DNA from 3 places in the Heyndrickxia sp. FSL W8-0496 genome. Region 3 is predicted to be linked to each of the others. Evidence: riboswitches for the same ligand, from Rfam matches in the RefSeq annotation. Region 3 holds a riboswitch; each other region holds the start of a gene.
What was found. Region 3 has a riboswitch for cyclic di-GMP ahead of NST63_RS22490 (hypothetical protein). Riboswitches for the same ligand answer to the same signal wherever they lie in the genome.
Positions count from the first base shown of each region.

Region 1: another riboswitch for cyclic di-GMP. It lies ahead of NST63_RS19935 (hypothetical protein); the one in region 3 lies ahead of NST63_RS22490 (hypothetical protein).
Region 2: another riboswitch for cyclic di-GMP. It lies ahead of NST63_RS02780 (methyl-accepting chemotaxis protein); the one in region 3 lies ahead of NST63_RS22490 (hypothetical protein).

Region 1 covers NZ_JBBOXX010000001.1:3,929,776-3,940,959, reverse strand. Annotated here, with positions in the region: gene NST63_RS19960 (excinuclease ABC subunit UvrA) at 1-332, shown strand, start outside; gene NST63_RS19955 (membrane lipoprotein lipid attachment site-containing protein) at 561-1,055, opposite strand; gene NST63_RS19950 (Imm6 family immunity protein) at 1,370-1,882, shown strand; gene NST63_RS19945 (DUF6946 family protein) at 2,122-2,817, shown strand; gene NST63_RS19940 (M20/M25/M40 family metallo-hydrolase) at 3,087-4,691, opposite strand; cyclic di-GMP riboswitch class I at 5,096-5,182, shown strand; gene NST63_RS19935 (hypothetical protein) at 5,327-5,695, shown strand; gene NST63_RS19930 (hypothetical protein) at 5,740-6,450, shown strand; gene NST63_RS19925 (methyl-accepting chemotaxis protein) at 6,527-7,717, shown strand; gene NST63_RS19920 (pyridoxal phosphate-dependent decarboxylase family protein) at 8,048-9,697, shown strand; gene NST63_RS19915 (DUF4317 family protein) at 9,997-11,166, shown strand.
Region 2 covers NZ_JBBOXX010000001.1:505,660-516,843, reverse strand. Annotated here, with positions in the region: gene megL (methionine gamma-lyase) at 1-731, opposite strand, end outside; gene NST63_RS02795 (carbohydrate ABC transporter permease) at 846-1,664, opposite strand; gene NST63_RS02790 (carbohydrate ABC transporter permease) at 1,669-2,637, opposite strand; gene NST63_RS02785 (ABC transporter substrate-binding protein) at 3,610-4,893, opposite strand; cyclic di-GMP riboswitch class I at 5,156-5,257, shown strand; gene NST63_RS02780 (methyl-accepting chemotaxis protein) at 5,383-7,074, shown strand; gene NST63_RS02775 (Fur family transcriptional regulator) at 7,537-7,959, opposite strand; gene katA (catalase KatA) at 8,203-9,654, opposite strand; gene NST63_RS02765 (response regulator) at 9,869-11,184, opposite strand, start outside.
Region 3 covers NZ_JBBOXX010000001.1:4,419,728-4,430,911, forward strand. Annotated here, with positions in the region: gene NST63_RS22465 (bifunctional cystathionine gamma-lyase/homocysteine desulfhydrase) at 1-224, opposite strand, end outside; gene NST63_RS22470 (PLP-dependent cysteine synthase family protein) at 241-1,155, opposite strand; gene NST63_RS22475 (S-ribosylhomocysteine lyase) at 1,234-1,704, opposite strand; gene NST63_RS22480 (class I SAM-dependent DNA methyltransferase) at 1,753-2,397, opposite strand; gene NST63_RS22485 (beta-class carbonic anhydrase) at 2,574-3,137, shown strand; gene NST63_RS22490 (hypothetical protein) at 3,191-3,484, opposite strand; cyclic di-GMP riboswitch class I at 3,797-3,884, opposite strand; gene NST63_RS22495 (hypothetical protein) at 4,311-4,508, shown strand; gene NST63_RS22500 (ATP-binding protein) at 4,627-5,865, shown strand; gene NST63_RS22505 (hypothetical protein) at 6,062-6,223, opposite strand; gene NST63_RS22510 (hypothetical protein) at 6,270-7,037, opposite strand; gene NST63_RS22515 (RNA polymerase sigma factor) at 7,021-7,548, opposite strand; partial or broken gene NST63_RS22520 (N-acetylmuramoyl-L-alanine amidase family protein) at 7,997-8,527, opposite strand; gene dhaM (dihydroxyacetone kinase phosphoryl donor subunit DhaM) at 9,090-9,464, opposite strand; gene dhaL (dihydroxyacetone kinase subunit DhaL) at 9,461-10,084, opposite strand; gene dhaK (dihydroxyacetone kinase subunit DhaK) at 10,111-11,106, opposite strand.

The sequences.
Region 1 (11,184 bases), 490 kb from region 3:
GACAGCCACTCAACACATTATCTGGTGGTGAATGTCAAAGACTGAAACTAGCAAAGGAACTGAACACAAAGGGGAATATATATATACTTGATGAACCAACTACAGGATTGCATATGTCAGATGTCTCTAACATTCTGCGCATTATTAATAAACTAGTTGATAAAGGGAATACCGTCGTAGTCATTGAACATCATCTAGATGTCATCCGCAATTGTGATTGGATCATAGATTTAGGTCCAGATGGTGGTACCGCTGGTGGAGAAATCCTTTATGAAGGCCCACCAATGGGCATCCTGGATTGTGAGAAATCAGTAACTGCGAAGTATCTATAAGAAGTTATTGGACGGGTTCTTGTCCTTCCATTATGGAGGAAAGAATGCCGTCTGTTTTGTTTAGAGTTTATTAGATAAGAGTGATAGGTCATAAAAATAGATACAATTTTTTCTGTGCTCCTACGTTTGAATGTATTTTCAAACTCCTCAAGAAAGAAATGTGCTTAATAATTAAGAAGGAATCATATGCAAAAAGCACTCAATTTTTAAATGAGTGTTTTTTGCACACTAGTTGGTAATAAATGAAATTAATAAATACCTACCTTCTTTTTGTAAAAACTGAAAAACGATTTCAGAATTGTTTTGGGCGAATCCGACGGTTATAACATCATTTTCTAAATGATGAAACCTGTATTCAAAATGATTGTAATCAATAGATTGTAAGAAGGCTTGTTCATGAGCATCATCAAATATAAAAGTGTTCGTCTTCTGATTAATAGTCACATTCGAGTTCTTTATTGTTTCAAGATAGCTATAGTCTTTATTTATCATAGCTTGAATGGTTTTAAATGAGAGATTCATCGTTTCTCTCAATTGTTCAGAAGTAAGAGCTGGTCTTTCCTCTAGTTGTTTTTTTAATTCATTATTTTCTTGAGCTAATACGTCTGATTTACTTTCATTAGTACTACTTGTTTGTTGGGAGGCATTCCCTTTAACAGTATCCTTATTAGAGCAACCCACTAAAGCTAATAACAGAGTAAAAGCAATGATTATTTGTTTCACGATACACTTCCCTCCTTACTAGGGATTCTAACATAATGAATATTAAAAATCTTCAATATTTGATAAAGAAGCGAAAAAACATAAATGTATAACTGAAAATATGCTTCAACTATCCTCTTCTGATTAGAGATAGACCTTGATATCATGATACCGCTATTTAAGCTGCACTTGGATGTAAACAAAAAATGACCTTTCACCACTTCCAATGTTGCTGGGAAAGGAAAAGGAAAAAGAGCTTAATTGAAAAAAAGCATTAAAGTAACGGGTGGGATGTTTAAAAATGAAAAGTATATTTAATTTGTTGGAGGTTAATTATGGCTAATACTAGCTTTAGTAGTTTAACAGAAGATGGTAAAGTAATATTTTTTCTTGGACTTTCAGAAAAAGTTTTGTCGATATTTTCACAAAGGGAAGATCGAATTTTAGCCCAAGAAGTTATAAATAAATGTTGGGAGTGGCTAAAAAGTAAAGAAAATATAGGGGATATTCTTTATGAATTATTAGATAATGAGGAAAATGGTATAACAATAATTCAAGAGATGTCAGATAATGAATCAGATGTAAACGCTTGGAACTGCATTATTGATGCAGTTGCTTACACTTGTAGAAAAGCATTTGAAAGAGAAGATGTCAAATATTATCCAGAACCAATTGCTTTAGTTGATGATACTTTAGTAGACCATTTTATGGATTGTTTTGAAAGATGTATAGAGGATTCAGATAGTTATATTCAAAGGATAATTTTTTTCTTGGATAATTATAAGAATGGAAATATTGCGAGTGATTTGCGTACAGAAGTTTTAAGTGAATTAAATATACAAAATTAACTAACTCTATTATTTAACGAATTCTTTTTGATTAATTTAAAAAAGGTTGTCTGCAATTAAAAATAGGAGAGAAGAAGTTGAGCCTATTTGAGTAAAACAATATATAATTGGAATATATAAAAAGGAACAATAGTTTAATTCTACATTAGAAGCAAAAATTTAAGAACAATATAAGGATTGGAAGACATTTATCTTTTAAATCTATTAGTCAATAAGAAAACAAAATAGGGGAGAGAAAAATGGCTAAATTCTTTATTCCATCTCGAGGTCCTCTTTCGTGGAGAGAATCTCTTGCAGATTCAGACAAACAATGGAAAAAGGGGTATTCAGCTTATGAATTAGCTCATTGTTGGGAAGAAGCTACTAATCTTCCTTCTTGCGTGGATACGATATTTAAACAGAGCGAATTTCCTTTGTTCCACGATGTGGAGGTATTATTAGCATTCCCTGAGTATAAGGTACCTTTACCTGGTGGAAATGCAAGCTCGCAAAACGATCTTTATGTTCTTGCGAAGTCTAATAATGAACTATTAACGATAATGGTTGAAGGAAAAGTTTCAGAGCCCTTTGGGAAAACTGTTGAAAATTGGTTAGGTAAGAGTCCTAGTGATGGTAAACAAAAAAGATTAGAATCCTTACTTAATATACTGGGGTTACATAAAGAAAGTGTAGGTAATATAAGATACCAATTACTTCATAGAGCATCATCAGCAGTGCTTGAAGCAAGGAAGGTAAATGCTCGTCATTCTCTTATGCTTGTTCACTCATTTAGCGAAACTAGAAAATGGTTTGAAGACTATGTAAACTTTGTAAAACTGTTTAATTTTTCCCCGAATAAGGATGGAATTGTTGGTCCAGTAGAATTGAATGGAGTAAATATGTATTTTGGATGGGTTACAGGTGAAAAAACACAAAAAGAATGGAAGCATTTTTAGAATAAGTCCCCATCAAAGGATTTCTATTATTATTTATGTTTATGCTTCACATAAAGTGAGAATATCGGAGAAAATGTGTTTCAAGTATAGTGTTTGAAACACATAAAGCGAAAATATTGAAGAAAATGTGTTTCAGGTATAGTGATTGAAACAGAGAATACAAATGATTTAGGAAATCCTTTTCATTTAATTTGAAAAAGTTTAAATGCTCACAAACCAAAATCAAGGCCCGTGAGCATTCTTTATTCAAGATAATCCCCATCCAAAACTTACCTACCAAACAACCCCAAAATCAATTTCTCAACCAATACAGGAGTCCGCACAAACGCACTTTCCTTATGCAATCTCTCTGATAATTGATGTGCATCCTTACCAAAAGCACCCACATTAAGCACTGGCGCTCTAAGCTTTTTCATGTCCTCAAAGGGAATAAAATATCCATCTCCCCAAATCGGTGTGTTTTTCTCGTAACTTGTCCATCCATCGTTTTGGTCAGTATAGTTGACATAGCTTAAATCACATATTCCATTAAAATAGTTAACTGGCTTTAGTGGAATATTCATTTGCTCGGTCATTTCTGACAACAATTGAACGGCTTTTTGAATCAATGGGTTGTCTGATGAATTAACCGCTGGGTAATACGGTGGCGTGAATAAGAGTATGACCCCTGGTGCTAATTCCTGACAATTGTGCATGAGTTGGTCGGCAACAAAGAAGGATTGATCCCGTTCATCTAACTCATCTATTTGTAAGGCTTTCGAATGGATGGCATCAACAAATGGATCGCCAAACTTATCGCGGGCATAGGATTCAAGCTGTTCAAAGCGCAATACACGTACATCACCAATCCCTTGGATATTTTCTTGCTTACAAAGGGCTTGGTAGTTTTCATTGCAGCGAGAGACCGCTTCTTTGGCAACCTGCTCAAACCGATCCATGATGTCCTTTGCTGAGCGCTGCATCATAAAGACATTATAGAGTGCTTGGGCACGGGCTGGGGTTTGCGTCGAGTATGTTAGTTTTAAATCCTTTTGTTGTAGTGAAACAGGCAGTGGTGTTTTTTCTCCTAGATGTTCTTCCTGGAATAGGGGATTCCACTCCATTTGTTGATTGAAATAAGCGGCAATATAGTTGGCAGTCATGCCTTTTAATGGTTCACCGACATGTGTTTCCTTGCCATAAAATAAGGCGGATGGCATGATTTTTCCGATGGTTCCTGTATAAATATAGTAGTTCTCATCCTCTGGATTTTGGGAAAAGGAGGATTCACTATTTAAGAATAACTGATAGACAAGACCGTGTTCTTCACTTAGATTCACCAATTTTTTTACAGCAGCACGCATTCCTGATGAATTGACTTCTTCATCAGGAACCGTAACGAGCAATAGATTAATCGGCCACTCCTCGGAAATGGCTTTCTCGATCAGTCCCATATGAATGGCCAGCCCGATTTTCATATCCATTGTTCCGCGCCCAAATACATACTCACCTGATTCTAAATCCTTCACGGCATTTTTGGATAAGCGATCCTTATGCTGCTTGAGTGCTTCTGTCAATTGAAGTGGCTTCCGACAAATCGGCTGTAGCTGCCCATATTCTTCTGTTTCAACGGTATCAAAATGACTAATAAGAACCACCGTATCTGAAGCATGTTCATGTTTATATAGGGCCGTTAAAAAAGAGCGTCCTTTATCAATCGGATCTAATGTTAGATAATCAGGGTGTTCGCTGAAATATGGAAGGTGACTCATCTTTTTATGCAATTTTATCGAGAAGCGTTTTTCACCTTCTGAGAAGGTTTCACTTTCCCAACCGACAAGCTCATAAAGCAAGCCCTCTAAATCTTTTGGTGAGTTCCATAATAATTTGCTCATGGGAATCTCCTTTCTGCTAGATTACTAGTTAAAATCGTAAGGCAGCAGCTTACCCACCATCTTTTTTATAGAATTTAATCATTCTTAATATAAAAATCATTCTGAATATATCCATCTTACCAAGAACTTGTAAATAAATAAATATGCTTGAAGATCCCTTTATTCACGCTTGCTATCAAAACTTCAAGCTCATCATGCCAGCATAATCAGAAGGAGAGAAGCATTTGAAGATAGTTCAAACAGCTTAACACTAATCATCCTCTAGCAGGTTAAAAGTAATGATACTTAATTACTAGGCAAACCATATATAAATCAAGCGAAATAGTCTAATTCGACAAAAAATTACAAAAAATTCATATTGTAATAGTTCTATGTTATCATGAGTTTAGTACTACTTTTTAAAAAATTGAAAAAGGCAAACTTATCGAAAGGTAAGGACGCAAAGCTACGAGTCTAAAATCCTTAGGGATAATGATCGTCGGGTTGCCGAGAATAATGATAACAAGCGATTATTCGATGATCAGGCTATCCTTATCTATATTTGGGATAGCTTTTTTTATTGCACTCCTATGAAAAGAACGTGCAAATGGTAACAAATGAAAAGAGCAAATTATATGGAGAAAGGAGATTTAAAGATGATCGTTGTTGATAAAAAGAAATATAAAATGGCCATTAATGAGGTCGAGAAAGAGGTTCATGTACAGGTACATGGATTAATGAGAGAAGAAGATGCAGAAGGTTATATGATAGATTTACAGGATACGATTAATAAAGTATCAAAGCACGAATATACGTTTGTTGTCGACGGGACTCACCAAACACCTGTCCCTTCAAAGGTTGTACCACAGTTGGAGCAAACAATGCAATTTTATTCTAGCTTAGGCTTTAAGGATATCCTTGTAGTAAAGCCTGCCTCTAAAATTGCTCAAGTGCAAATTAGGAACGTACTTGAAAGAATTAATTTCACAGGTACATTTATCGATAAAGTACAGCATTCTATGTAATGTTAGCCATCATTAAATTTATTAGCTGAAAGGAAGATCAACCAGTGCAAACAGCTCAAGAATTGTATACATATGAAATTATCACGAAGGAACAAACCGATTTAATTCAGCAAGCAGCTGAGTGTCTAGCTCGTACATTTATTGGAGTGGATGTTTCAGGAAAATGGGTCCAAGAACCGATGGTAGGTCAATTAAATATAGAGTATGAAGATTTCTATCAGTTTACTAAGGATTATTTAGACTCTACAGTAGAGCAGGGATATTGTGCAGTCGCGTGTGATGCTCATAATAATGTTGTAGGTGTGCTTGCTGGAGATACCAATGCACCAGAGATTATCGGTGAAGATATATTTGAAGGCTCTTTTTATGATATGAATGTTATTCTACGTGTGCTTGAGGATGTGGACAAACGTTTCATGGATGATTATCAAAAAAGAAACGGAAAAGAAATTGAAGATGGAGAGCTATTACACTTATTCATGTTAGGAGTGATAGCAGAGCATGACCGCCACGATATTATTCAGCAATTAGGAGATAAATTGATAACAAAGGCATCATCACAAGGGTTAAAGGCTGTTTTAGGAGAAGCGACAAATCCGAAGTCGATGCGTGTAATGGAAAAATATCATAATATGAAAAAATATCAAGATATAGAAGGAAATTATATTGTACATAGATATCAGGAAAATAGTCAGTTGAATGGCATTCCTGCAAGTGTAGCGGATGGAACATATATCGTTATCAGGGAGCTATAAAATATTCAAACCAGCATAGATGAACTTGTGTGAGATTTGAATAAAAAATAATAGGAGTTAGGGGCATTTATTTATCATGGAAGCTATTATGCTAGGAATAATTGTTATCTTATTGGGGGTATCGGTGTATTTTGCTTACCGATATTTTTCACTAAAACATAGTCCTCATTTTAATAAAGAAATAATAAATGTAATGAAAGAAATATCAGCAGGAAAGATGGATGAAAAAACTTCTGATCATGGTGCGTATAATCCATTAATTGAGTATTTTAGCGGTGTAAGGGAAAAGTTTTTTTCTTTTTCAAAAAATGTACATGAAAAAGGGGAAAACCTTGCTGAAACTGGTGAATATGCTTCTGAGAAAGCGGATATTGTTAGAGCAGCAATTGATGAGGTAGGAAGAGGATTACAGAAACAATTAGTAGCAACAGAAGAAAGTGCTGCATCGATGGAAGAAATGGCACAGGCTATCGAAGATCTATCCGTGAGATCCAACCAAATTTCAGAACAATCGAGTACTACCTTAGAATTGACACAAGAGGGAAACGAGAAGCTAAAGGACTCCTTAGAAAAAATGGAGCACTTTAATCAAACGATCAATACAACATTTAATGCAATAAATAAGCTTGGAGAAAAATCTCAAGAAATCGGCACGATTGTAAAAGTGATTACTGGTATTTCAGAACAAATTAATTTATTAGCATTGAATGCGGCGATAGAAGCTGCCCGCGCGGGTGAACATGGTAAAGGATTTGCTGTTGTTGCTGATGAAGTTCGAAAATTGGCCGAACAGTCACGCCAGTCTTCTTCGGAAGTTTCAAATATTGTGAAGAATATACAAGAAGAAACAGAAATAGTTGTTCATTCCATGCAGCAGGGAACAGAAGAATTTAAAGATACAAATACGACCATTGTAGAGGTTGGAAACATGTTCGAAAAGATTGTATCTACGACAAAGATCATTGCTGAAAATAATGAAAATTCTTCTGCTAGTTCGGAGGAATTATCCTCTGCAACACAACAGATAATGGAAACAATCGTAGAGATAGCTTCAATCTCACGGGAATCTGTTGAAATGTTTGAGGAACTCATAGAAATTAGTGATGATGAACTCCATACAATGCAAAAACTTGTTCAGGAAGCAAAAAATCTTATCGGGTTGAAAAATGATGTAAATAAATTATTATTTACAATGGGTCATGGTGCTGAAACTGAAGAAGCGAAAGTGGTTCAAAATGCTGATTATAAGGTTAATAAGGCAGTTTAAACCTATTAATCTTGCTGGCTGATAAGTATAAGAGTGCTTCTCATAGGTTTAACTGACTTGTGGGAAGCTTTTTTTATACAGAGCAAAACTGAAAAAGTAAATTAGAAAAATTTTTGTCTTAAACTAGGACAATAAAATGGAAAAATAAATCAGAAGGTTTGTAGTTCGAATGTAGGTAACGTATTCTTTTTCAACGGTTAATTTCTCTTAATATGTAGGTCCAATTTGCCATCATGCTCGTTCTTATGGATGCAGCAGGACGTTCTGATTGGATTCTAGTTTTCTTGAAATAAAAACGACTGCTAGTAATAACATCAGGGAGGTAAAGCAATGAAAGAAATACAAAAATTGTTTCCTAGTATGGACGGAAATGACTTTCAAAGAGAGGAATTATTGTCCTACTTTAAGACCATTTTAACGAAAATAGATGAATTAAAGGATCCAAACAAACTAACGCTAGGAGAAATGCCCGAGTACTCAGAGGATTATTATAATCGTGTTATTCAACAGGCTAGTGTTCCGGAAACGGGTGAATCGATGGAGGAAGTGATTCAGAGGCTTCTAAAATTGGTAGAAGGACACCGGTACGTCAATCGAAATTATGTGGCAAATGCAGCACCTCTTCCGAATATTGCTAGTATCATCGGGAACTTAGTCATGGTTCTAGTCAATGGTAACAATCTTTGGGATGTGGAAGGACAAGCAGCAGCTACAGCAGAAATCGAAGTAACAAGTATGCTATCTAAACTTATCGGATACGATGAAAGCCTTAGTGCAGGATATACAACGTGGGGTGGACAAGGGGCTGTCTTTAATTCTTTACGTCTTGCGATTGCCCGTTACGCACCTTTCTCTAATCAAAAGGGTGTACCGCAAAATCTCTATTGCTTCTGTTCCGAGCTATCACACTACAGTCTGTATAAATCTGTAGAGGCAACTGGGATTGGTGTGGAAAACATGATCCGTGTAAAAGTGAATGAGGATCATTCTATGAATCTAGAAGATTTAAAAGAAAAAATGGAGCATGTTATTGCAAAAGGCGGCGTTCCTCTTTATGTCCTTGCCACAATGGGCACAACTGATACATTTGGCATTGATGACATGGAGGGAATTAAGCGGATTGCAGATGAATTGGAACGCACATATGACATCAATCCAATCTATATCCATGCAGACTCAGCTATGGGCGGCATGTATACTTTCTTTAATCATTACGACTTTGAAAATAATCCTTTGCGATTTGAAAACGACGTGAATGAGGTATTGAAATCCTACCAACAGAAGTTTAAACATATCAACCTTGCAGATAGTATGGTCTTTGATTTCCACAAGCTTGGACAAACACCCTATATTACGAGTTTATTTTTAGTCAAAAACAGAGAGAATCTGAAGTATGTTGATTTAGATGCAGCGGAAACGCCGTATGTTGGAAATCGTGGTTATGGTAGCTATCATACAGGCTACACACTCGAATGCTCGCGAATGGGTAGTGCTTTAGCAATTTATGCTTCTTTATTGGCTTTTGGAATCGAAGGGTATCAAGAACTTTTAGCCAATTACATACGTGTCAATATTGCTTTTAGAAAGAAGTTATCAAAAGAAATTTCGAATGTAGTGATCACGAATGAGATTTCTCCGATCACAACATTTCGTTTTTATCCTGAAGAGACAAAATGGAATGATGAATTGAACGGACTTTTAACAATAGAAGAAATATCGGAAATCAATCAATTTAATGACGAGTTTGCAGAAGTCATTGGTGCCGAACGGGATACCGTCTTCTTTGGAAATACAAAAAAGCAGCGCCTAGTGGAGGCAGCAAACACAAGCAAGCGGATCTCTCTCTATGCGCATAAATTTTTTGCGATCTCGCCCTATACCACAATAGAAGAGGTGGACCGTTATGTTGGATTTCTAAAAGAACACCTAGAACTTTTTCTAAAGACGAGAAATAACGAGAATTTCATGATAAGAGCCTAAAGATTTTAACGTTACATAATGAAAAAACCTGTAACCTAAATAAAATGCTCACAATCGTTTATAAGGGAAGGTTGTGAGCATTTTATATTTATTGAATTTTATCCTATTAACAAGCCCTTCCAAAATTGCCCCTTATCGTGGTAAAAAGTTTGAAAAACACTTAGAAATTTATCATCAATATTCGCCCCTTGAAAACTGCTCTTTCAAGGGGATTCCCGCTTGCTAACAAAACTGAAAAAATATCAAGTATTACTATTTTCTCGTCTGACCAGTATAATCAGGGATGGGAGATGAGATTAATGAATAAAAAAGACATCGCAAGTATCCGAAATCAATTTAAATTAAATAGTAGATATATCAATATTCGAGAAATATTTAATGTATATGTAAAGAAAGAAACCGGAGAGATTTATCATCAGGTTTGCCAGCCGTTTGAAATGCTAGAGCAGGAAGAACAAGAGCTGTTTTTAACCAACTTTAAGAAGGTTTTGACTGGTGGACTTGACTCCAAGCTGTTTGAACTGAAATTTCGCCGAGATGAGGAAGAGAGCACACAAATGACTCTTTTCAATGGATTGCATGCTACATCTACGGATGAATGGAACGAAAAAATGCTCCAAATCGTAGAGAAAATGTTTGCCCATGCAAAGTATGAATTTGATACGGTAGTAACGTTTATTCGCGGCGAGTATCAAAAGGCAACAAGGAAGCGAAATATGGAATCGGAGGAAGGCGGAGATGACGAGGTATATTCCAGTCAGTTTGTCCTTTGCAGTCTCAATAAAACCGATCAGCCGAAAAAAGCGTTGCTTTTTGATTATATTGAAAAAGAATTTAAAGCCAATAATGCCGTGGATCCGATTATTAATTTAGCAGCTCCATTAGCTGGTTTTCTGTTTCCTGCCTTTAATGATAATTCAGCTGATGTGAATCATATTCTTTATAATGGTGGAAAAGCGAATCAACCGAGTGAAATTTTTATCGTGGATGTCCTCCAATGTGAAGAGATCATTACAGCGGTAGAAGAAAAGGACAGCTTCGACCAAATTTTAAAGATAGTAGTAGGAGACGAAGTGGATTCCAAGGTCATTTCGAATGTCTATGAGGAAATTGATAAGATCGTACAGGAGAGTCAAGAAAATGAAGAAAATGAAGAAAGTGAACCTCCTAAACTGGATTCCAAGGGCATCGAACGAATTTTAGAGGCTAGCGGCGTTGAAAATGTAAGCTCAGACAAAGTCGAGCATGCCTTCAAAAGTGTTGTATTTGATGAAAAACACGAAATCAAAGCAAGCAGCGTCATTCCGAAATCGATTAAAATCGAAACGAAGATTGCCAACGTAACCATTAACCCGAAAGACCTCAAAAATCTTAAGTATATCACTTATAATGGAAAGAAATGCTTAGTATTAGAGGTTGATGAAGAAGTCGTTGTCGAAGGATTTCGATTGGAATCAGGAGAACTCTAGTGGGGACGGTTCTTCTGC
Region 2 (11,184 bases), 3.9 Mb from region 3:
CTAATGATTCCGCCAATATCTTTAAGCGTCGTCATCATCATTTCGCTCAATTCTTCCTTCCGACCTACAACCAATCCAGCAATCACATCTCCATGACCACCAATATACTTGGTCGCACTATGAATCACATAGTCACAACCTAGGGTTAAAGGTTGTTGTAAATAAGGAGAGCAGAAAGTATTATCAACAACAACTGGAATTCCCTTTTCTTTCGCAATCTGTACGATCATCTCTAAATCTACTAATTTCATCGTTGGATTAATAGGCGTTTCGATATAAATACATGTGGTATTATCCTGAATAGCAGATCTTACTGTTTCCTCATTTGAAAAGTTAATTAAATCATGACTAATCTGATGCTTATTTTCCATTAATTGAAGTAAACCAAACGTGCAGCCATAGATTCCTTCTGAACAAAGAATATGATCCCCTGTCTTTGTTAAATAAAAAAGGGTTGCCGAAACAGCAGCCATCCCAGATCCAAAGGCCAAAGCCATCTCTCCCTTTTCAAGAGCGGCGATCCTTTCTTCAAGCACTCGTACCGTTGGATTCCCTAATCGTGAATAAATATACCCCTCTGTTTCACCCGCGAAACGCTTTTCCCCCTCTTCAGCAGTTGGAAAAGTAAAGGTTGACGTTTGAAATAATGGTGGCACAAGACTCCCTTCATGCAGCATGGAATCGTAACCATTATGAATAACCTCTGTTTCAAATCGCTTCTGCTTTACCATCTAAGTGACCTCCCCTAATAATATAAAGCTATATATCTATCATATGATAGATAGTTATTTAATGGAAGCGTTTTCAACGATTCTATTCATATCAAAAAGGCTGCCTCAATGAAGCTAGCCTTTTACTGATCCAGCTAGTAATCCCTTAACAAAATACTTCCCTAATAGGATATAAACTAATAATGTTGGTAGTGCTGCTAGTACAGCTCCTGCCATCTGAACATTCCATTGTACAATTTGACTTCCCGATAGATTTTGTAATGCTACCATGATTGGTTGCTGATCCGAAGTGGTAATCGAGATAGCGAATAAGAACTCATTCCACACATTTGTAAACTGCCATATTGCAACTACAACAAATCCAGAAATAGATAAAGGTAGCATAATATTAGTAAAAATTCGTAAAAAACCGGCCCCGTCGATTTTTGCTGACTCAATCATTGATAAAGGGATATTCGCATAAAAGTTGCGAAACATTAACGTAGTAATTGGTATCCCATATACGACATGTACTAACACTAAACCTGGAATCGTATTATAGAGCTCTATGTTTCTTAAAAATTGGATTAATGGAATCAAAATGCTTTGGTATGGGATAAACATCCCAAATAATATAAGCGTAAAAAGGACTTCCGATCCTTTGAATTTCCATTTTGAAAGAACATATCCATTCAAGGCACCTAACAAGGCAGAAAGTATGGTTGCAGGAATAACTAGATAAAGTGAATTCATAAAATTAGGCGCCAATTTTTCAAACGCTTGCCCATAACTGCTAAAATCAATTTCAGAAGGAAGCTTCCACATATTGACCAATGTTACTTCATCTAAAGGTTTAACACTTGTGACTAAAATAACATAAACAGGAATTAAAAAAAGACACGCAAGCAGGATAAGAATGATATAAATCAATGGTTTTGAAAAGCTCCTAAGCACCACGTTAATCACCTCTCCTACTCATTATTAAGTAAGGTACGATAAAAATAGCGACCGATAATAACATCATAATCGCAATTGCTGCCCCATTGGCATAATAGTTGCCACGGAAAGTCGTTTCAAACATATACACTCCTGGAACATCCGTAACATAATTCGCACCTGGTCCAGTCATAGCAAATATCAAATCAAATATTTTCAATGAAATATGAGCCATGATGATCACCACGCTTATTGTAATCGGACGTAAAAGTGGAATAATCACTTTTCTATAAACTTGAAATTCGGTTGCTCCATCCATCCGTGCCGCCTCTTTCAATTCATCAGGTATTCCACGAAGTCCAGCTAAATACATCGCTACCGAAAATCCTGTCATCTGCCAAACGGCTGCAATCACTACTGCAAGAATTGCTACAGGAACTCCCACTTCGATGTGACCTAATTTAAACCCTGCCAAAATATTTGTATCTGTATACCATAGAGGTTCAATTCCAAATTTCTTTAAAAAAAGATTAACACCAGTCGATGGATTTAAAATCCATTGCCATACCACACCTGTTACAACAAAAGATAATGCCATTGGAAAAAAGAAAATATTTCGAAATATCGATTCACCACGTATTTTTTGATCAAGAAAGATGGACAAGACGAGTCCCATCAATAACACTAAGCCAATAAATAGAACGGTAAACACCACCGTATTACGGACATCTGCCTGAAAACGATAATCGTTAAATAAATACAAATAATTTTTCAAACCTGCAAATGAAAAATCTGGGACGAGCGTATTCCAATTACTTAACGAAACATATCCAGTCCATCCAATGAATCCATATACAAAAATAGCAATTAATATAATAGAAGGTAATAAAAAGCTAATCGCTAAGACATGATCCTGTGTTAGCTTCTTTCTGCGTTTTTGTTCCGGATGAACAATAGCCGATTGATTCTTTATTAAATTTGGTGTCTCCATTCGTGCCCTCCTCTCGGTACTCACTAGTAAATTGTCTTTGACTGGTTTTCTCCTTTTTTAGTTTGGTTCCTCAACTTTTGTATGGTTCTGACTCTTTTTTGTGTGGTTCTTCCTTTTTATTGAATGGTTTCTTTCTTTTTTTGACTGGTCTTCTCTTTTTTTTGTTTGGTTCCTCGATTTTTGTATGGTTCTGGCTCTTTTTTGTGTGGTTCTTCCTTTTTATTGAATGGTTTCCTTCTTTTTTTAACTGGTCTTCTTTCTTTTTTGTTTGGTTCCTCGACTTTTGTATGGTTCTGGCTCTTTTTTGTGTGGTTCTTCCTTTTTATTGATTGGTTTCCTTCTTTTTTTTAACTGGTCTTCTTTCTTTTTTGTTTAGTTCCTCAACTTTTGTATGGTTCTGGCTCTTTTTTGTGTGGTTCTTCCTTTTTATTGACTAGTTTCTTTCTTTTTTTGACTGGTCTTCTTTATTTTTTGTTTGGTTCCTCGATTTTTGTATTGTTCTGTCTCTTTTTTGTGCGGTTCTTCCTTTTTATTGATTGGTTTCCTTCTTTTTTGACTGGTCTTTCTCCTTTTTTGTTTGGTTCCTCGACTTTTGTACGGTTCTAGACCTTTTTTGAGTGGTTCTTCCTTTTTATTGAATGGTTTCCTTCTTTTTTTAACTGGTCTTCTTTCTTTTTTGTTTGGTTCCTCGATACTTGTATGGCTCTGGCTCTTTTTTGTGTGGTTCTTCCTTTTTATGACTAGTTTCCTTCTTTTTTTAACTGGTCTTCTCTTTTTTTTTGTTTGGTTCCTCGACTTTTGTATGGTTCTGACTCTTTTTTGTGTGGTTCTTCCTTTTTATTGACTAGTTTCCTTCTTTTTTTGACTGGTCTTCTCTTTTTTTTGTTTAGTTCCTTTCCAAATTCTAATGACTTATATTCAAACTTCAAAAAGAGGAAGAGAAAGCTCTCGTCCTCTTTTATAAAAACTTATTTATTTCAACTCAGCCTGAGCAGTTTTGAGTGAATTTAATAGGCTATCTACATCTAATTGTGTTACAAAAATATTAACTGCCTGATTTGCCTTTGTTAAGAATCCTTCAGCTGCTGCGGAACCATGAGCTAGGCTTGGAGCCAGTTCAGCAGTTTTGAAGTCTTCGATCGTTGACTTTCCGTAATCATCATATTTTGATGTGTCGGCATCTACTCGTGCTGGAATGGAACCTTTTAAAGGATTAAAAGCATCTTGCCCTTCGACAGATCCAAGAACACCTAAGAATGTTTTAACATCTTCAGCATTTCCCACTCCTTTTGGCAGACCAAATGTATCTGTTATTACTGTGAATATTCCTGATGAGTCAGGAGTTGTTGTATAGCCAAAGTCTTCATTCAATGTAAGTTTTAAATCATTTACGAAATACCCTTTTGCCCAATCTCCCATTATATTCATCGCTGCATCTCCATCGGCTACTAATTGAGAAGCGTCTTGCCAGTTTCTAGAGCTGTGATCTTTATTGATATATCCCATCATTTTCTTAAAAATTTCTGCTGATTCCTTCACTTTCGGGTCATCAAAGGCAAGCTCCCCTGTCCAAAGCTTGTTATATCCATCGACACCAAGCTTTGCTACCAATACATTTTCAAAAATTTGTGTGGCTGTCCACGGTTCTTTATCACCTAATGCTAATGGAGTAATCCCCTTTTCTTGTAATTTATCTGCTACAGCAAAAAATTCATCAAATGTTTTTGGTACTTCCAATCCATTGTCTTCAAATACTTTTTTGTTGTACCATAATACATTTCCACGATGAATATTTACGGGAACAGAATAGATATTGCCATCTTTGCTTACCATATCAATTAATGATTGTGGGAATTTATCACTCCAACCTTCTTTTTCATATACATCATTGATTGGTTCCATTTTTCCCGCAGCAACCCAGCCTTCATTCAATTCCGCTCCTCCATGAACCTGGAAGGTAGATGGTGGATCATCCCCTTGCATTCTACTCGCCAGTACAGCTTTTGCATTGGTTCCTGCACCACCAGCTACAGCTGCATTTTCAACTGAAATATCTGCATGCTTTTCCTTAAATAATGCTAATAATGCCTTTAATCCATCCTCTTCACCTGCACCTGTCCACCAACTGAAGATCTCAAGTTTTTCCTTTTTCCCCTTAGATTTCTCACCATCGCTGCTGGAGTTTTTTGAACTACAAGCACTTAATGCAAATACGAGAATAATAGCCAGCATGACAAAAATACTTTTACGTTTCATACTTCTTCCCCCTTTGTTCACTGTATTTAACAACTCCTACACTCATAATTTATCAAACTAATTCTTCCTGAATGCATGTAAGCGCCTTCATTATCTTGCGAATATCTGTATTATTTTGTTGTGCACTTATCTCCTTTTAATAGCAGAAAAATAGTAAGCCTTTGCATAAGAATAAATGGTATAAAATAATACAATTTTGTTGTATATTGGCGAACAATAGGTTATTATAACCAAGTCGCTAGTTAAAATGAACTAAGAATATGTGAGATAAAGGCAAACTATTTGAAAAAATAGGACGCAAAACCTAGGGTCTAAGGTTGGATAGATAATTATCCATTCATACTATGATCGCCTGGCTACCTAATCATTGGCTATTTCACAATCCGGGATAGTCTCTTTGTTATATACATAAACCAAAAGCAAGGTGATTTTCCCTTGTCTAGCTTACATATTAAATCAACAAATCTAACAAGAAAGGAGTACTAGACAATGAGAAGTATATTTTCATTTAAAAGTATAAAAGCGAAGATGTTATTTGGTTTTTCCTTAGTGATCTTACTTGTCATCGGATTAGGTATTTATAATTTTTCCGTGACTGTATCAAGCAATAAAACGGCACAGAATATTGCTAATTCTGAACTCCCTCTTTTATCTGCTAATAAAGGATTGGTCGCAACGATTGCGAATAGAATAGCTACTGCTCGGGGGTATGTATTATTTGGAGGAGACTATAAAGACCGCTTTAATGCCTATACAGAAGAGGGACAAAAATATGAAGCAATCGTTCGAGGTGTACATGCATCAGATGAATTCAATCGCTTGATGGGCCAAACGAAGGAATGGCGTGAATTTATTCAGGATAAAGTATTTGATGAATATGACAAAGGGAATGTGGAAAAAGCAAAGGATAATCTACAAGAATCGATAACCATTGGCCGTGATTTATTAAACGGTTATCAAAAACTTGCTGATGAAAGTGAAAAGGAGATTAATCAAAAAGAACAAGATGTAATTGAAAGTGGGCAAACGTCCTTACTTGTGGGAACCATTGTAACAATTCTAGTAATTATTATTAGTTTTGCCGTAGCATTCATTACATCAAACAAGATATCAAAACCAATTAAACATGTCATGCAGCGCATGAAATTAATTGCAAATGGTGATTTGAGCCAAGAGCCATTACAAACTACTTTAAAAGATGAGGTTGGACATCTTATTATTGCAACCAATGAAATGAATCGGCAAACTCGTGATTTATTAAACCGAATTAATACAGTATCCGGCTCTGTAACAAGTCAGAGTGAAGAGCTAAGCCAATCAGCAAATGAGGTAAAATCAGGATCGGAGCAAATTGCCATTACCATGCAAGAACTGGCTTCTGGTACTGAGGTACAAGCGAATAATACAAATGAACTTTCCTCCATTATGGGATCATTTACACTTAAAGTTGAGGAAGCAAATGAAAAAGGAAAGCTTATTCAACAATCATCCAATCAAGTACTTTCAATGGCTTCAGAAGGTAAAAAATTAATGGAATCCTCCAATGAACAGATGGCTAAAATAGATCAAATTGTTCAAGGTGCCGTCCAAAAGGTTCAAAGCTTAGATTCACAATCACGAGAAATCTCAACATTAGTTTCTGTCATTAATGATATTGCAGAGCAAACGAATCTCCTCGCATTAAATGCAGCGATTGAAGCAGCAAGAGCAGGTGAGCATGGAAAAGGTTTTGCTGTAGTCGCTGACGAGGTACGAAAACTTGCAGAGCAGGTTTCCCATTCTGTAACGGATATCACAAGCATTGTAATCAATATTCAAAAGGAATCAGGTATGGTGGCAGAATCATTACTGAATGGATACTCTGAGGTTGAAAAAGGGACCTCCCAGATTCAAACAACTGGTAAGACATTTACTGAAATTAATGAAGCTGTGATAAAAATGGTAAACAGTATAACAACCATTTCAGATAGCTTATCTGAAATGGAAGATAATAGCCTAAAAATGAATCGCTCCATTGAGGAAATTGCATCCATATCTCAGGAATCAGCTGCTGGAGTTGAGCAAACCTCTGCCTCCTCACAGCAAATAAGCAGTTCAATGGAAGAAATCGCAGGAAATTCAGAAGATCTCTCCAAATTAGCTGAGGAATTAAATGCTTTAGTGAATCAATTTAAACTATAATTCTGAAGCAATAGTTGTCTAGTAAGTATTTTGATTACTTATTAGACAACTTTTTTTATTTGGCTCTTTTCTCAAATTGTTGCTATTTAAGTAAAGTTTTAACGAATAACTTTCGGCTAAAAGACCATTACCCCTTTCATTTCACTGAGAAAAGTGCTGCAAACTCCATAAGAATCGCTGAATCCTTTATAGGGTGTAAAAGCCGACAATTGGGCTTTTACAAAAAGATACGAATACAGCCTTTATTTTTTAGCTCTAAATGAAAAAAACGATTCTTACAAGAAGAATCGTTCATCACTTAAGCGATAGATTTTGTATTTCTACATTTCATTCCACACTTACAAAGAATACTATGCTTTAAATATTTGATCTTTGTATGGCAGATGGGGCAGACCGTTTTTTTCATCATCATTCACAGCTCCCTATTAGCCCCTTCGTTTCCAGCTCTGGAATAGGAGCTTACTATTTGGATAATTCCTGACATTCCTTACATATGCCATACACCTCAAAATGGTGCAATTGAATAGAAAAGTGAGAGAGCCTTGAGGCAACTTGCTCTACTTCTTTTAACTTCGGATAATTAAAATCTTCTATTTTTCCACATGATTCACAAATAATATGATAATGATCCGTTGTGGAGAGTTCATATTTACTTATCCCATTACCATAAGGCAATTCCTTCAAAATACGTAGTTGAACGAATAATTTGACATTGTTATAGATCGTTGCCAAACTAATATAGGGTAATTCTCGATGTATATCTTCCACAGTCGGATGTATGTTGAGCTTTTGAATGGTACTCAAAATTAACATTCTTTGCGGTGTAATCCGTAATCCTCGTTCTTTTAGAAAAGGAATAAGCTCCATCATCTGTTCTTCTTCCATAACCTTGTCCCCTTATAAAAAAACTCTTTCATAAGATTCTCCAATAACTATGTACTTTTTTCCCCACTCTATGGTTAATTCTTCTGCCCACCATTTAATTTAATGTAAAAAAAGGTTTTTAAAATAGGGACTATCTCGCATTGAGACAGCCCCCTATAGTTGAGAATATGAGAATCAAAATGAGAATGATTGATTACTATTTGCATTTTTGCCAATCGAACAAGTGAACTTATACCCCTCTTTTTACACTTCTTGTGGTATAGGTAATCCTAAGCCTTCTGCAATACGAGTTCCATACTCTGGATCTGCTTTATAGAAATGTCCAATTTGACGTAATTTGATTTCCTCTAGTTTAACGGGTTTCATTGCCTCTACAATATTATTCACTAAACGTGTACGTTCTTCTTCGCTCAATAGTCGATATAAATCACCTGCTTGAGTATAGTGGTCGAAGTGATCATATGCAACTGCATCTGCTACCCCGCTTACTGAATATGGCTGTTGTTTATCCTCTGGTGATTCTTTCGGTCCATCAAAGCTGTTTGGTTCGTAGTAAACAGAACCCCCGCCATTATAGAAGCTCATTTGACCGTCACGTTGATAATTATTTACTTCATTTTTTGGACGGTTAATTGGTAATTGATTATGGTTTGCACCTACACGGTACCGATGTGCATCAGCATAAGCGAATAGGCGCCCTTGTAACATTTTATCAGGGGATGCTTCAACACCAGGTACCATTGATCCAGGTGAGAAAGTCGCTTGCTCTACTTCTGCAAAATAATTTTCTGGATTACGGTTGAGAACCATACGACCTACTTCAATCAATGGATAATCCTTTTGGGACCATACTTTCGTTACATCAAATGGATCGAATCGATACGAATTCGCATCCTCAAAAGGCATAATTTGTACATATAGTTTCCATTCAGGGAAATCCCCTTTATCAATTGCATTAAATAAATCTTCTGTATGATAATCTGGATTTTCACCAGCTAATTTTGCTGCCAATTCAGGATCCAGGTTCTTCACACCTTGTTCTGTTCTAAAATGATATTTTACCCATACAGCTTCACCATCATCATTTACCCACTTGAAGGTATGACTTCCATAACCGTGCATATGGCGGAGTGTTGCTGGAATACCACGATCAGACATAAGAATAGTTACTTGATGTAACGATTCTGGTGAGTGTGACCAGAAATCCCAAACAGCTGTAGGGTTTTTCAAGTGTGTTTGTGGATCTCTCTTTTGTGTATGAATGAAATCAGGAAATTTAATTGCATCACGAATAAAGAAAACTGGAGTATTATTACCGACAATATCATAGTTTCCGTCTTCTGTATAAAATTTAACCGCAAAACCACGTGGATCTCGAACGGTATCTGCAGATCCAAGTTCACCTGCTACTGTTGAGAATCGAATAAATAGTGGAGTTCGTTTTCCTACTCCATTAAACACTTTTGCCTTTGTATAGTTTGAAACATCATTCGTTACTTCAAAATAACCATGCGCCCCTGCACCTTTCGCATGAACGACACGCTCAGGTACACGTTCTCTATTAAAATGAGCTAATTTTTCTAGTAAATGTACATCTTGAATTAGTGTTGGACCACGAGATCCTGCTGTCATTGAGTTTTGATTATCCCCGACCGGTGCTCCCCAACTAGTTGTTAGTTTCTTATTTGTACTCAATCAAATCACCTCATTAATAATTTTTCGACAGACGAGTCATCGACTCTATTCTGCTTTTCTATAAAACTATGATAACACTTCTCAAAATAAAATCAATACTTTTTTATAATAATTATAATTTAAAAAGAAATATTAGGTGACTTACATTTCATAAAAGGACAATACTTCCCTTTATAAAGGTATTCGTGATTGAGTAAATTATGTCCAATTTTATTCAAGTTGTTTGATTTCGATATATCGTCGGTGATAGACCGGTTTTCTTCTTAAATACACGACTGAAATAATTCGGATCATTATAGCCAACACTGTAGCAAATTTCCTTTAGGCTTTTATTTGTATGGATTAATTCCCTTTTTGCATGTTCCAATCTTACATCAGTTAAATAATCAATAAAGGTAACCCCAAATTTCTCCTTGAACATTTTTGTAAAATGGAAAGGACTTAACTCTACAAAATCAGCTACTTCTTCCAATGAAATATTTTTCTCATAATTGTTTTCTATGTATTCTTTCGCTGTTTGTAAGTATCCTTTCTGATGGTTTGCTCTCCACGCTTGAACAAGTTCTACCGCCTTCATTACGAACTGCCGTAATGAAATAATCCATTGTTCTTCCTGTATTGGCTTTTGTTTAATCTCAAAATGTATCCCATATTCCTTTAGCATTCTTGTAATCACAATAGATAATTCTTCATAAATATGGCTGTTTTTATCTTTATTTACTTCCATATAAATTTCAAATGCCTGAAGTGCACGGTGATGATCACCTAATTTTATCGATTCAAGTAGATGTTTTTCTTTTTCAATAGAGGCTTGTTCAGTTAGATAATTGGTCTTTTCATATAGATGGGCAGTTCCCCATTTTTTTGATTCCAGTGCTAAAATCGCTTCATGATAAGAGTTCATAAGTCCATCGATGGTCTCAAAAGGCTGTCCTAAGCCCACCATCCATTGAGTATGATGGAATCTTTCCTTTAATGTTCGTACAACAGATCGAGCTAATGTTATCGCATTTGATCGCTTTATTTCATGACTTGATCTCATTAGAACAAGTACAGGAATTTGATTATCTGCCATAGGTCCTACTATACAATTCTCATCAAGCTTCGTTTTTAATAAGGATTTAACCCCGCTATATATTGTCCGCTTCTCATCATTGGATTGTATATGATCTTGGCATTGCATAGAAAATATCATCATATATCCAGATCGCACTTCAATCCCTAGTAACTTGCTCCATTCATCAACATTCATTTCCTCAATATGATTCATTAATAAAGTTGATAGCCATTCTGATTCAATGACCGATAAAGCACGGGATAAATTTCTTTTCATCTGCAATGATTCCATATATCGTTTCCGCTCTTCGAGTATTTCTTCGCGAACTCTTTTTAAAGCCGCTATCACATCTTCTTGCTTACTAGGTTTTAAGATATATTCTTTTACCCCTTGTTGCATAACTTCCTTAGCGTATTCAAAGGTATTAAAGGCGGAAACCATAATGAATTTGATCTGTTTATCCATCTTTTTTA
Region 3 (11,184 bases):
GCCATGCCAGAACCAAAAGCAAACCCACGTGTACCATTTTCAATATCTGCAATTAGCTTTTCCAATGATTCACGAGTTGGATTTCCCGTTCTTGAATATTCATATGTGAAATTTCCGACACCATCTTGTTTATACGTACTCACCTGGTATATAGGGGTAGAAACTGCACCTGTATATGGATCAACACTTATGCCACCATGAATAAATTTTGTTTTTTTCTTCATTTTGCATCAACACCTTTCATTCATAAATCCCACTACTAATATATCTTTCACTGCTATCTGGAAAAATCGTTACAATATTTGTTCCAGGTTCTGCCTGTTTCGCTTCACGGAGACATGCTTCTAATGCCGCCCCCGATGAACTTCCGATGAGAAGACCTTCATTTCTACCTATTTCTGCTAAGCGAAAAAAAGCGTCCTTATCTGAAATAGTATGAATGAAATCAAAATAACCACGATCGATAAAAGGAGGAAGGAATTCCATCCCTATTCCTTCTGTACGATGAGAGCCAGCCTCACCACCATTAAGAATAGAGCCTTCAGGTTCAACAATCACCGTTTTTATGTGAGGCAGCTTTTCTTTTAAAAAACGAGAGGTCCCCATAAACGTACCCCCTGAGCCTGCCCCTGCAACAAAAATGTCAATCTTCCCATCAAGTTCCTCGTATAGCTCTGGTCCTAAGCTCTCATAGTACGTATCTGGATTGGCGAAATTTTGAAACTGACCTGGATAAAAAGAATGAGGAATTTCCTCCAACAATTCCTTTGCCTTTTCAATTGCCCCCTGCATACCAAATGCAGTCGGTGTATTCACTACAGTAGCTCCGAGTGCCCTCATCAATGTTTGTTTTTCAAGACTAAACTTTTCAGGTGTCACAAAAATAGCATTAACCTTAAACTGAATTGCTGCCAATGCCAAGCCAACTCCCGTATTTCCGGCAGTTGGCTCAACAATCGTCCAACCCTCTTTTAATCTCCCTTCATCAAAAGCTCTTTTTAATAAAAATTGTCCTAAGCGATCTTTAATACTTCCACCAGGATTGAAATATTCAAGTTTAGCAAAAATTCGTACACCATTTGGAAGTGAATATGATGTGATTTCTATCAATGGTGTATGGCCAATTAATTCACTCACATGTTTTACATATTTCATTAAATATCCCTCTCTAATGAAACTAGCAATCTAAAAATTGAATAGTGGTAATAACTAACAATCAATGAACAAACTTTCTTAAGCAAATACCTCAGACCATTCATTTTTCTTTTCTAACATCGTTTTAGCGATCGCTTGCGCCCCCTCTAAACTATGACTTGCTGCCCAACCGCATTGGACTTCATTACATGCAGGAACCTCTGTAGCTGTTAAGACATCATTCAATGTTTTTTCAAGAATAGTAAGTACATCATCATAATCGTTGTGATTAATTAGAGAAAGGTAAAAACCTGTTTGACAGCCCATCGGACTAATATCAACAATGTTGTTGGAATAATTTCTACTGAATTCTGCCATCATATGCTCTAAGGAATGGAGTGCTGGCATCTCCATATGCTCTTTATTCGGCTGGCAAAAACGAATATCGTATTTATGAATGATATCTCCATTAAATCCTTCTTTCACCCCTGCTAAACGTACATAAGGAGCTTTTACTTTTGTATGATCTAAATTAAAACTTTCTACATTCATTTTCTTTTCTACTGTCATGTCTACTTTCTCCCTTCTCCTCTTAGATATATTTCTCTATATAATAATCTAACAATTTTGTCTCTTTGCATCAATTAACCATACAAATCGGTTTAATTTTTTGAATTCAACGGAAAAATCATTTTGATTGAAAATAGTTTGAAGAACTGGAATCGTAGTATAATACTCTGTCTCTATATCCGTAGCTAACCGGTTAAATCCTTTTCGTTTAGCCCATTCAATCATTTTCTTTTTTTCATCCTCCGTAGCAAAAACGGTATCTGCAAAAAGAATTCTCCCATCCGCAGTTAAAAGCTGGCTATATTTTTTAATCGCTTTACCCTTTTCCTCATCTGTTAAATGATGAAAGGCATATGTGCTGACAAAAGTATGAATTGGCACTGAAATATTTGGAAATTCAAGAAAGTCTCCATCCCAAATTGGAACCTCTGGTAACTTATCCTTTGCAATTTTTCTCATTTCACTTGATGGTTCCAATCCATATATATTTAATCCTCTATTCAATAATTTCTTAGTTAAATTCCCCGTGCCTACCCCGAATTCTACAACGGTACCGGAAGCATTCTTCGCAACCTCTGAAAGAATCACATCATAATGAGTAAAAACTTCTTCATATTCAGGATCATTTCCAGTTACTGTATCATCATAAGTATGGGACCACTGATCAAATAGTTCATTAAACTCTCTGCCCACTTTAATCCCCTCATTTCCTATAAAAAAACTATGAATTAAATGTAGCATGAAATAAAGAAATGTGCAATCGAGCAAATGAAAATAGTCCATTCGCCTAAATTGTTTTTCATGTGATAAATATTGAGTTAAAATTAAAAGTGGTTCATTTATTTAAGCTATTAATTTGAGGTGATAGAATGACATTATTAAATGATATTCTCAGCTATAATGAGGAATTTGTATCCCAAAAAAAATATAGGGATTTTACAACAACGAAATATCCCGATAAACGTTTAGTAATTCTAACATGTATGGACACTAGACTCGTTGAGCTTCTACACAAAGCAACCAATACCAAAAACGGTGATGTAAAAATTATAAAAAATGCAGGTGCGATTGTTACTCACCCATTTGGCAGTATTATGAGAAGCTTATTAATCGCTGTTTATGAATTACAGGCGGATGAGGTTTTAGTTATTGGCCATCATGATTGTGGAATGAGTGCAATTAACAGTAATTCTGTATTGGAAAAGTTAAAGCAAAGAGGGATAGAGGAACAAACATTAGAAACAATTAAATACTCCGGTATCGATTTACATGAATGGTTCCAAGGCTTTGATCATGTTGAAGATAGTGTAAAGCATAGTGTAGATATGATCAAACATCATCCATTAATGTCAAAAGATATTCCAATCCATGGTTTAGTTATCGATCCCGAAACAGGAAAATTAGATTTAGTTGTTAATGGATATGAAAATTAAGCTTTCCCTGCCAAATGCAGGGATTTTTTTTTAGCTTAATTAAATTGGACTTATTACATCGAAATTCCATGTAAAATATATTCTAAATAGTGTTTAATATTTGATTTACGGCTATCAATGATTTGAAACATATGAATTAATTCTAGTAATTGATTACGGCTAAGTTTTGTTAGTAGTAGATTAATTAATGTCTCACTACTAATTTGAATCTGTTCACCATCACTTAATCTAATATTTAATTCGTTTAATGGAAGAATATATTTATATAACAAATCCTTCATTTGATTTAAACTAATGCGAACACTTGAATATTCTATAGTTGATTCAAGTACAATTTCATTTCCCATCATAATCCTCCTAGAAAACTAGTATGGGGCAATTCTCGTCTCCACCATTTATCATGAATCATATGATTTCTTCTGATAAGGCAGTGTGAGCAGAGCCAAGCAGATCAAAATCTTTTGCTATTTAAGTATAAATCTTTATACTATTCAAGTTAGCGACGCTCCGTCCCCTTTTCATCAGTCAAAAGTATGTAAAAGGAATCATAATCTTTCCAAAAAAACTTTTGCATGAAACCTTATTAACGAAAAGTGGTAAACAGCAAAAAAACTATTCCCATATAGAAATAGTCAATTTTAATAAGCTCATTATGACTATTCGGCAGCCCGGCGATCATCATTCAAAATGAACCTTAGACCCGTAGCTTTGCGTCCCTCACTTTCGCAAGGTTTGCCATTTCGTTAGAATTTTTGCTACCTAACATTTTATAATGAACATTAATCATTATCAACAGTCTTTTGTTCAATTTCAATGAATGTTCACATATAACTATATTAATTACCTTTTTTTGTGACTTTTCTCTTCTAAAAATGTATTAATCATCCATTTTAGTAATAATAATCCAACCACAAAAAAATCTTCAGTCTGTATACTAGGATGTTTTCGTATAGTGAGTGTATTGCTTTTATTTAAGCCCTACTTCCGAATTTTTACAGCTAATAATGACTTCAAGTTTTTTTAAGAATGAAAAGAGTGATGTTTTCAACCTATTTTATTCGTTAAAACTTTATCTACCTAGCAACAATGAATGAAAAAAAAACCTTATATTAACATCTATTTTAGTCAATCCTCTTGATAGTTATGGAAAAATAAAATAAGGAGTGTTCTCCTATGAGTAAAGACATTCTTGCTCAAATCTTTCAATCATTAACCATTCATTTGTATCTAAAATTAATAGTATTTGTTTTTATTTTATATGTGTTTGATTGGATCATTACCGAAGTATGTAAAACAAAGAGTAAAAAATTTCGCACATTAAGTATTGAAATTTTAGGCTTGCTTTTTATCATTTATATTATGTTGTACTAATTTTTATAAAATTTATAAAATTCGAACCAATAGTGGTATAATAGTCGTACATAATGGTTGATATTGATAAACTCGTTACCCATATTCCAACGTACCCTTATCGAAAGAGGATTTGAATATGAAAAGAAATGCTCAAATAATACTAGTCTCTATCTCCATTTTATTTTCTTTGGTTCAGGCAATTTTTTTCGGAGAGTACCATTTTCTGGATATTACTGAATGTTTAGTCGCAACTCTCATCGCTTGGATTGTTGGATGGCAATACGATAAATTAAGATTATTTGCTAAGGAAAGAAAAAAAAGCGAGCAAAATTATAAAAAATTAATAGAGTGGCTCCCCAAGCCTGTAATTATTCATCAAGATAGTATCATTCTATTTGTAAATAAAGCTGCAGAAAAAATGATCGCTGCTCACAACAAAAATGAACTTATCGGTAGATCTATATTTGATTTTCTAATATTTGATAGTAACAACGATATAAAGGAGATTAGAAAAGGGCTACAGAAAAATGTAGCAACATCAAGTATTGTTGTGAGATTAAAAAGACTCGATGGTAAAATCATCTTTTTTGAAGTAACATCCGAATGGTCCCAATATGAAGGAAAAGAAATTATCCTTTCGATTGGAAAAGATGTCACAGATGATAAAAAACAAACAGATTCCCTACTACTAAAGTCTGAAAAACTAGCGCTCGTAGGGCAAATGGCGGCTGGAATAGCCCATGAGATTCGGAATCCGCTTACTTCTATAAAAGGCTTTATTCAATTATTTCGTTCAAATACCTATCAAAAAGAGTATTATGATATCGTTTTATCAGAATTAGAACGGATTAATCATATCCTAGGTGAATTCCTTGTTTTAGCTAAACCAACAATTACTGTCTTTGAAGAAAATGAACTCGAACCATTAATTAAAGATGTCGTCACTTTAGTAAATACCCAATCAATAATCAATGGTGCGGAAATCATCGTTGAAATCAGTCCCGAACTGCCTACTATTTTATGTGAGAAAAACCAATTAAAACAAGTCCTTATCAATCTTTTAAAAAATGCAATTGAAGCGATGCCAAATGGAGGATTAATTAAAATAAATGCTCAAATGAAGAGTCCAAACCAAATTTCCATCTCTGTAAGTGACCATGGAGTAGGAATCCCTAAAGAACGAATTCCTACACTTGGTGAACCTTTTTATACAACTAAGGAAAAGGGAACAGGTCTTGGTCTAATGACCTGCTTCAAAATTATTGAAAGTCATCATGGAGAATTAATAATTGAAAGTGAAGAAGGTATAGGGACGACAATCGAAATCATATTACCAATAAGTTTTCAACCCTTTTTCAGTACACTAAGTTCCTAAAAACCGAAAGCCTTTTACGAGCATAACAGAGAATTTAATAAGTGGATGATACTAAAGTCCATTCTTTTATTGTGAAGAGGTCATTAAGCCTTAAGGCTAGGTTTTGAAGCAATTTTATTATTTAAAAGGAAGAGAGGAGCTAACCATTATCGGGGATTCCCTTAATAGACAGCTCCTTCCTTCCTAATTATTTACTTCAACTCTCTACATCTTTTATTAAAATATAATGATTATGCAAAGTTCCCTTGGATGTAGAAACGCCATTTCCTAGAAATATTCTCTCATTTTTAATTCCAGTGACCATTGCCATCGTATCCTTTTCCTTTTGTTTATATATTTGTCCAACCTTTATTTCCATACAATCCCTCCTATCTTCTATTAGTATCCATTAGAATTGAAGAAATTTATTCATGAAATTGAATTTGTTCGGCTAGCTGGATTAACGGCTCCACTTTAGAATCCGGTTGGTGTATATATCCATATTCCACACTATAAATATAATTTGCTGTCACTAAAAATAATTCCGGTGCTAATCCCTCCTTATTTTCCCATAGTACTGCTTTTTTTCCGGATATATTCAATTCCTTTGTATTTGCCTTTTTATATGCTAGCTTTTCCTTAATTACTTCATCAATGGAGGATATAGTAGGTTTTGGCTTAATCATGAGATAATTCCCATCATTACCATAGGAATAAAACACTTCTACATTAGTCAATCCAGTAGAATAAGAAATTGAACTTAAATCTGTGATATTTGGAATTACTTCTTTCAAATCAATTGGAATAGTTGCTTCATTAGAAATTATCATCGATGTTTTCCCATTAAATGTTATGGGATCCCCAATCTGTATTTTTTTGAATGCTGTTTGATGTTTATTATTCTCATTAGCGACTTGTTGCATATGTAATTCTTCAGTTGTTTTTGGATCTGCCATTTGTAACCCCTTATTTTTTTCTACCAAATCGTAGCTAAAAATTGTTAGTATTAGAATGGCAATAGCAGTTGAAGTATAAACAAACAAATTTTTCATTCTCGTTCGAATACTCAACCTTTTCATATCCTCCATTACTTTTTTATGCAAATGTCTACTTCTGTTCTCGTCCCAAATAATTTCTGAATCTAATTTTTCCAAGTATCCATCATAGACACTTTCGTCATACTGTTTTTTCATTCAGAAAAGCCTCCTTTAACATTTTTTCCTCTAATGCAGGAATGGCCCGGAAAAGTGTTGATTTCACCCTGCTCTCAGACCAATTCAAAATCTTAGATGTTTCCTCAATTGAAAACCCTTTAATTTTGCGCAAAATAATAACTTCCCTATATGAACTTTTGAGTTCCCCTAATGCTCGATAAATCTCTTTTGATGTTTCTTTTATTTGGACAATCTCTTCAGGCAGAGGACCCTTATCCTTATTGAAATGTAAGATTTCTTTAAACATCATAAGAGGTTTCCTTTTTCTCAATTCATCTACTGTAACATTATGACTAATACTAAATAACCAAGTTTTTGGGCTAGATTCCCCTTTAAATGCATGATAATTCAAATATGCTTTGACAAAGGTTTCATGTGTTAAATCTTCTGCTAACTGATAATCCTTTACCATCAATAGAATGTATTTAAAAATTGCATCCCCATACTCCAAATACCATTCCTCAATATCATGTTTCCTCCCATTCCTCAACTTTCCCCCTCCTATTCTGTTTGAAATTCTATATTTAGACGGAAATAATTTAAAAAAGTTTTAAAATTTATAAAATTCTTTTTTGTACCACTATACCTTCATTATAATAAAAAGGGACCTGCTTAAACGGGTCCCTAACAAATGGTTAGTAAAAAAATAAAGATGTATTTTCCAACAATAGGTTTATTAAGAAAATGCAAAAAAACACAGTCTACTTTAACTGTTTTTCCATTGGTGGTTTCGTATCGTTCGTTGCTTTGCAAAAGTCCAACTGCCGGCTTTTACACCCAATAAAGGATTCATTCGCATTATGATGTTTGCAGCTCTTTTCTCAATAAAATGTAAGGTGCAGCGTTCTTTAGCTTTCGTTAAAACTTTCTTTAAATAGCAACAAACCGTGAGAAAAGAGCCTTTGAAAAATACTTTCTTATTTTCGGTATCATTATTTCAGATTAAAGGCTTTTGCAAGGCCATACACATGACCTCTTGCAACATCATCCAGCCATGTCTCATCTTTCATTTTTCTTGCATCTACTTCATTATCAATAAAGCCGTTTTCAGTTAAGACAGCAGGCATGTTAGATTCTCTTAACACATGGAAATCCGCTTGCCTCCTACCTCTGTCTTTCAGCTTATTAATATTCATTACTTCTTCATGTAGTAATTTATGATAAATGGTTGTTGGGCGACCTACCTTTGGATAAACATAGCTTTCAAAGCCTGTTCCTCCTCCGGAATTAATATGAATGGATAAGTAAAAATCTGCCCCCCATTTATTTGCTTCATTTGTTCGGGATGTTAGACTAACCGTTTGATCTTTTGTTCTACTCATCTTTATTGATACATTTTGATACTCATTTCGAAAAATATCCCTAATTTTCGATGCAATTAATAATGTTATATTTTTTTCAAGTAGACCATTAGCGGAAGCACCTGAATCACTTCCCCCATGTCCGGGATCAATGTATAATTTGAACATTCTGATTCCTCACCTCCCTTAAATTATTTAATGCTTGTTTTTAATAATTTGTGAAGGCTAGTCTCATAGTAAATTCATTTGTTTTTGTAAGGCGATTCATTGTCATTTGATTGAAGTTCATTTTTTAAGCTCTTTTATAATTTGTGTCAAAATTGTTTCTCATCTAATTATCATCTTTCTTTCATATTTTTTTAGGATTTTTAGTTTAATATTTTATTCACAAGGACAAGCAAGGCTTTCCTAATACTAGACTCCCCCTAATTTCAGTCTAGTGAACCTCCTTTTTATTTTATATATACCCGACCTAATTTTGGTCGGGATTTTCATTTCTCCAGACTCTTTTTTAGAAGAGGCTGTTTTCGTATGATTTGTTTCTTTTGAAGGAGAAGTCAGCGGTTTTTATATGTTTGAAGGTCTTTTCTCATTGAAATGATGGACGAATGTTTTCAACCGATTTTTATTTAACACTTTACCTAAATAAAAACAATATGTGAGAAATTTAAGCCTTAGAAAAAAGAACCTCTGTCTATAACAGAAGTTCTCTACTTATAAATATATTTTTTTAACAATTTTTTAAGCTCTCAAGAATTTGATCAATCTCTTTACCCATTCCAGCCTCTACCGCCGCAATATATGCTCCTTCTACTAAAGGAATATCCGCAGCGATTTTTATATTCTCATATTGTGATATTTCAATTGCTAGCTCTGCATTCATCAATGCGCTTCCCAAATCGTAAAGGAGAATGACACCTTTTGAACTATGTGCTCGTTCTATCGCTGACAGGATTTTCTCCACACTTGTTCCGATCATTTGATGATCTGTTCCACCTGCTAATTGTATCGAAACATTGTCAACCACTTGGGAAATGATCTCTTTAATTCCCTCGACAACCTTTATACTATGAGAAATTAGAACAATTCCCACAGTTTCCATCATATTTCATACTCCCTCGCAACTTCAGCAAGTGATTGGAATAGATAAAAAGAGGAAGCTGAACCAGCATCGATATGGCCAATTGATCGTTCTTTTAAATAAGCAGCTCTTCCTTTTATGGCTAGCATTTCTCTTGTTTTCTCCATAGAATTTTTTGCAGTCCTTTCAACATCATTCCAATTAATACTTTGTTTTTCTTGGAACAGGTTAAGAATGGGAATCCAAACATCAAGCATTGTTTTATTGCCAACTGCCGCTTTTCCTCGTTGTATCATTCCCTTTACCGCTTCATCAATGGCTAGTATAAGGGCCATCCCGTCCACTTTATCTTTCCCTCTCAGGGAGATGGACATTTTCAAAAAAGCAGTGCCGTATAAGGGTCCTGATGCTCCGCCAACCTTAGTCATTAGCGTCAGGGCAACATCCTTCAAACAGTCAGATACCGTTTCATAGCTTGTTACAGAAATTTTATTCACTACTTCTTGAAATCCTCTAGACATATTAATACCGTGATCACCATCACCTATTGCCTGATCAAGTTCAGTCAAATACTCTTTGTTTGCTTGAACTTTTTCATTCATTTTTTCCATCCATTTTAAAGTAGCATTTACTGTTAAATTCATTTCCTTCCCATCCTTCATATAATCAATTATTTTCGAAATGCAGGGGCAAAGGATTCGGCATCTAATAATTGTTTCAATTCACTATCAAGCTTTAGTAATGTCACCGAACATCCAGCCATTTCTAATGAGGTCATAAACTCACCTACATAGGTTCTATATACGCTTATCCCTTGATTGGATAAGATGTCATGAACCTTACCATTTACTATATAAAGTTCCATTTCCGGAGTAGATCCTAATCCATTGATCATTACAGCAACCTCATCCCCTATTTGTAAAACCATATCGTCTAAAATCTTTCCTGTAAGCTCCTCTGCGATTTTGTTTGCAGTAGCTATCCCTTTCTTCTCAATTCCTGGCTCTCCATGAATGCCCATCCCTATTTCCATTTCCGTTTCATCAAGAACAAAGCTAGGCTTTCCAGCTGCTGGGACTGTACATGGACTAATGGCCATTCCCATGGAACGAACATTTTGTACCACTTTATCTGCTATAGCTTTTACTTCATGTAATTCAGCACCCATTTCCGCTTTAGCACCCACAATTTTATGGACAAAGACCGTTCCAGCTATCCCTCTTCGCCCCGTTGTAAACGAACTATCCTCAACAGCAACATCATCATTTACAATGACTTTTTCTACATGAATTCCATCTGCTATGGCAAGTTCTGCAGCCATTTCAAAATTCATTACATCACCCGTGTAATTTTTGATCACCATTAAGACACCAGCCCCACTATCTACAGCTTTAATTGCCTCATAGACTTGATCAGGTGTTGGGGAAGTAAACACTTCACCAGCTACTGCTGCATCAAGCATCCCTTTCCCAACATATCCTGCATGTGCTGGTTCATGACCACTACCACCTCCACTAATAATTCCAACTTTATTCGGAACTGGAGAATCCTTTCTAACAATAACAGTCGTTCCTTCAATAACCTTCAATTCATTTGGAAACGCCGCAAGTACTCCTTTTAACATATCTTGTACTACTTGATTAGGATCATTGATAATTTTTTTCATGATAACCCCACTCCTTAATAATGATTAATATAAAAAGGCTGTTTTCGTATCATTTGTTGTTTTTGTAAAAGCCCAACT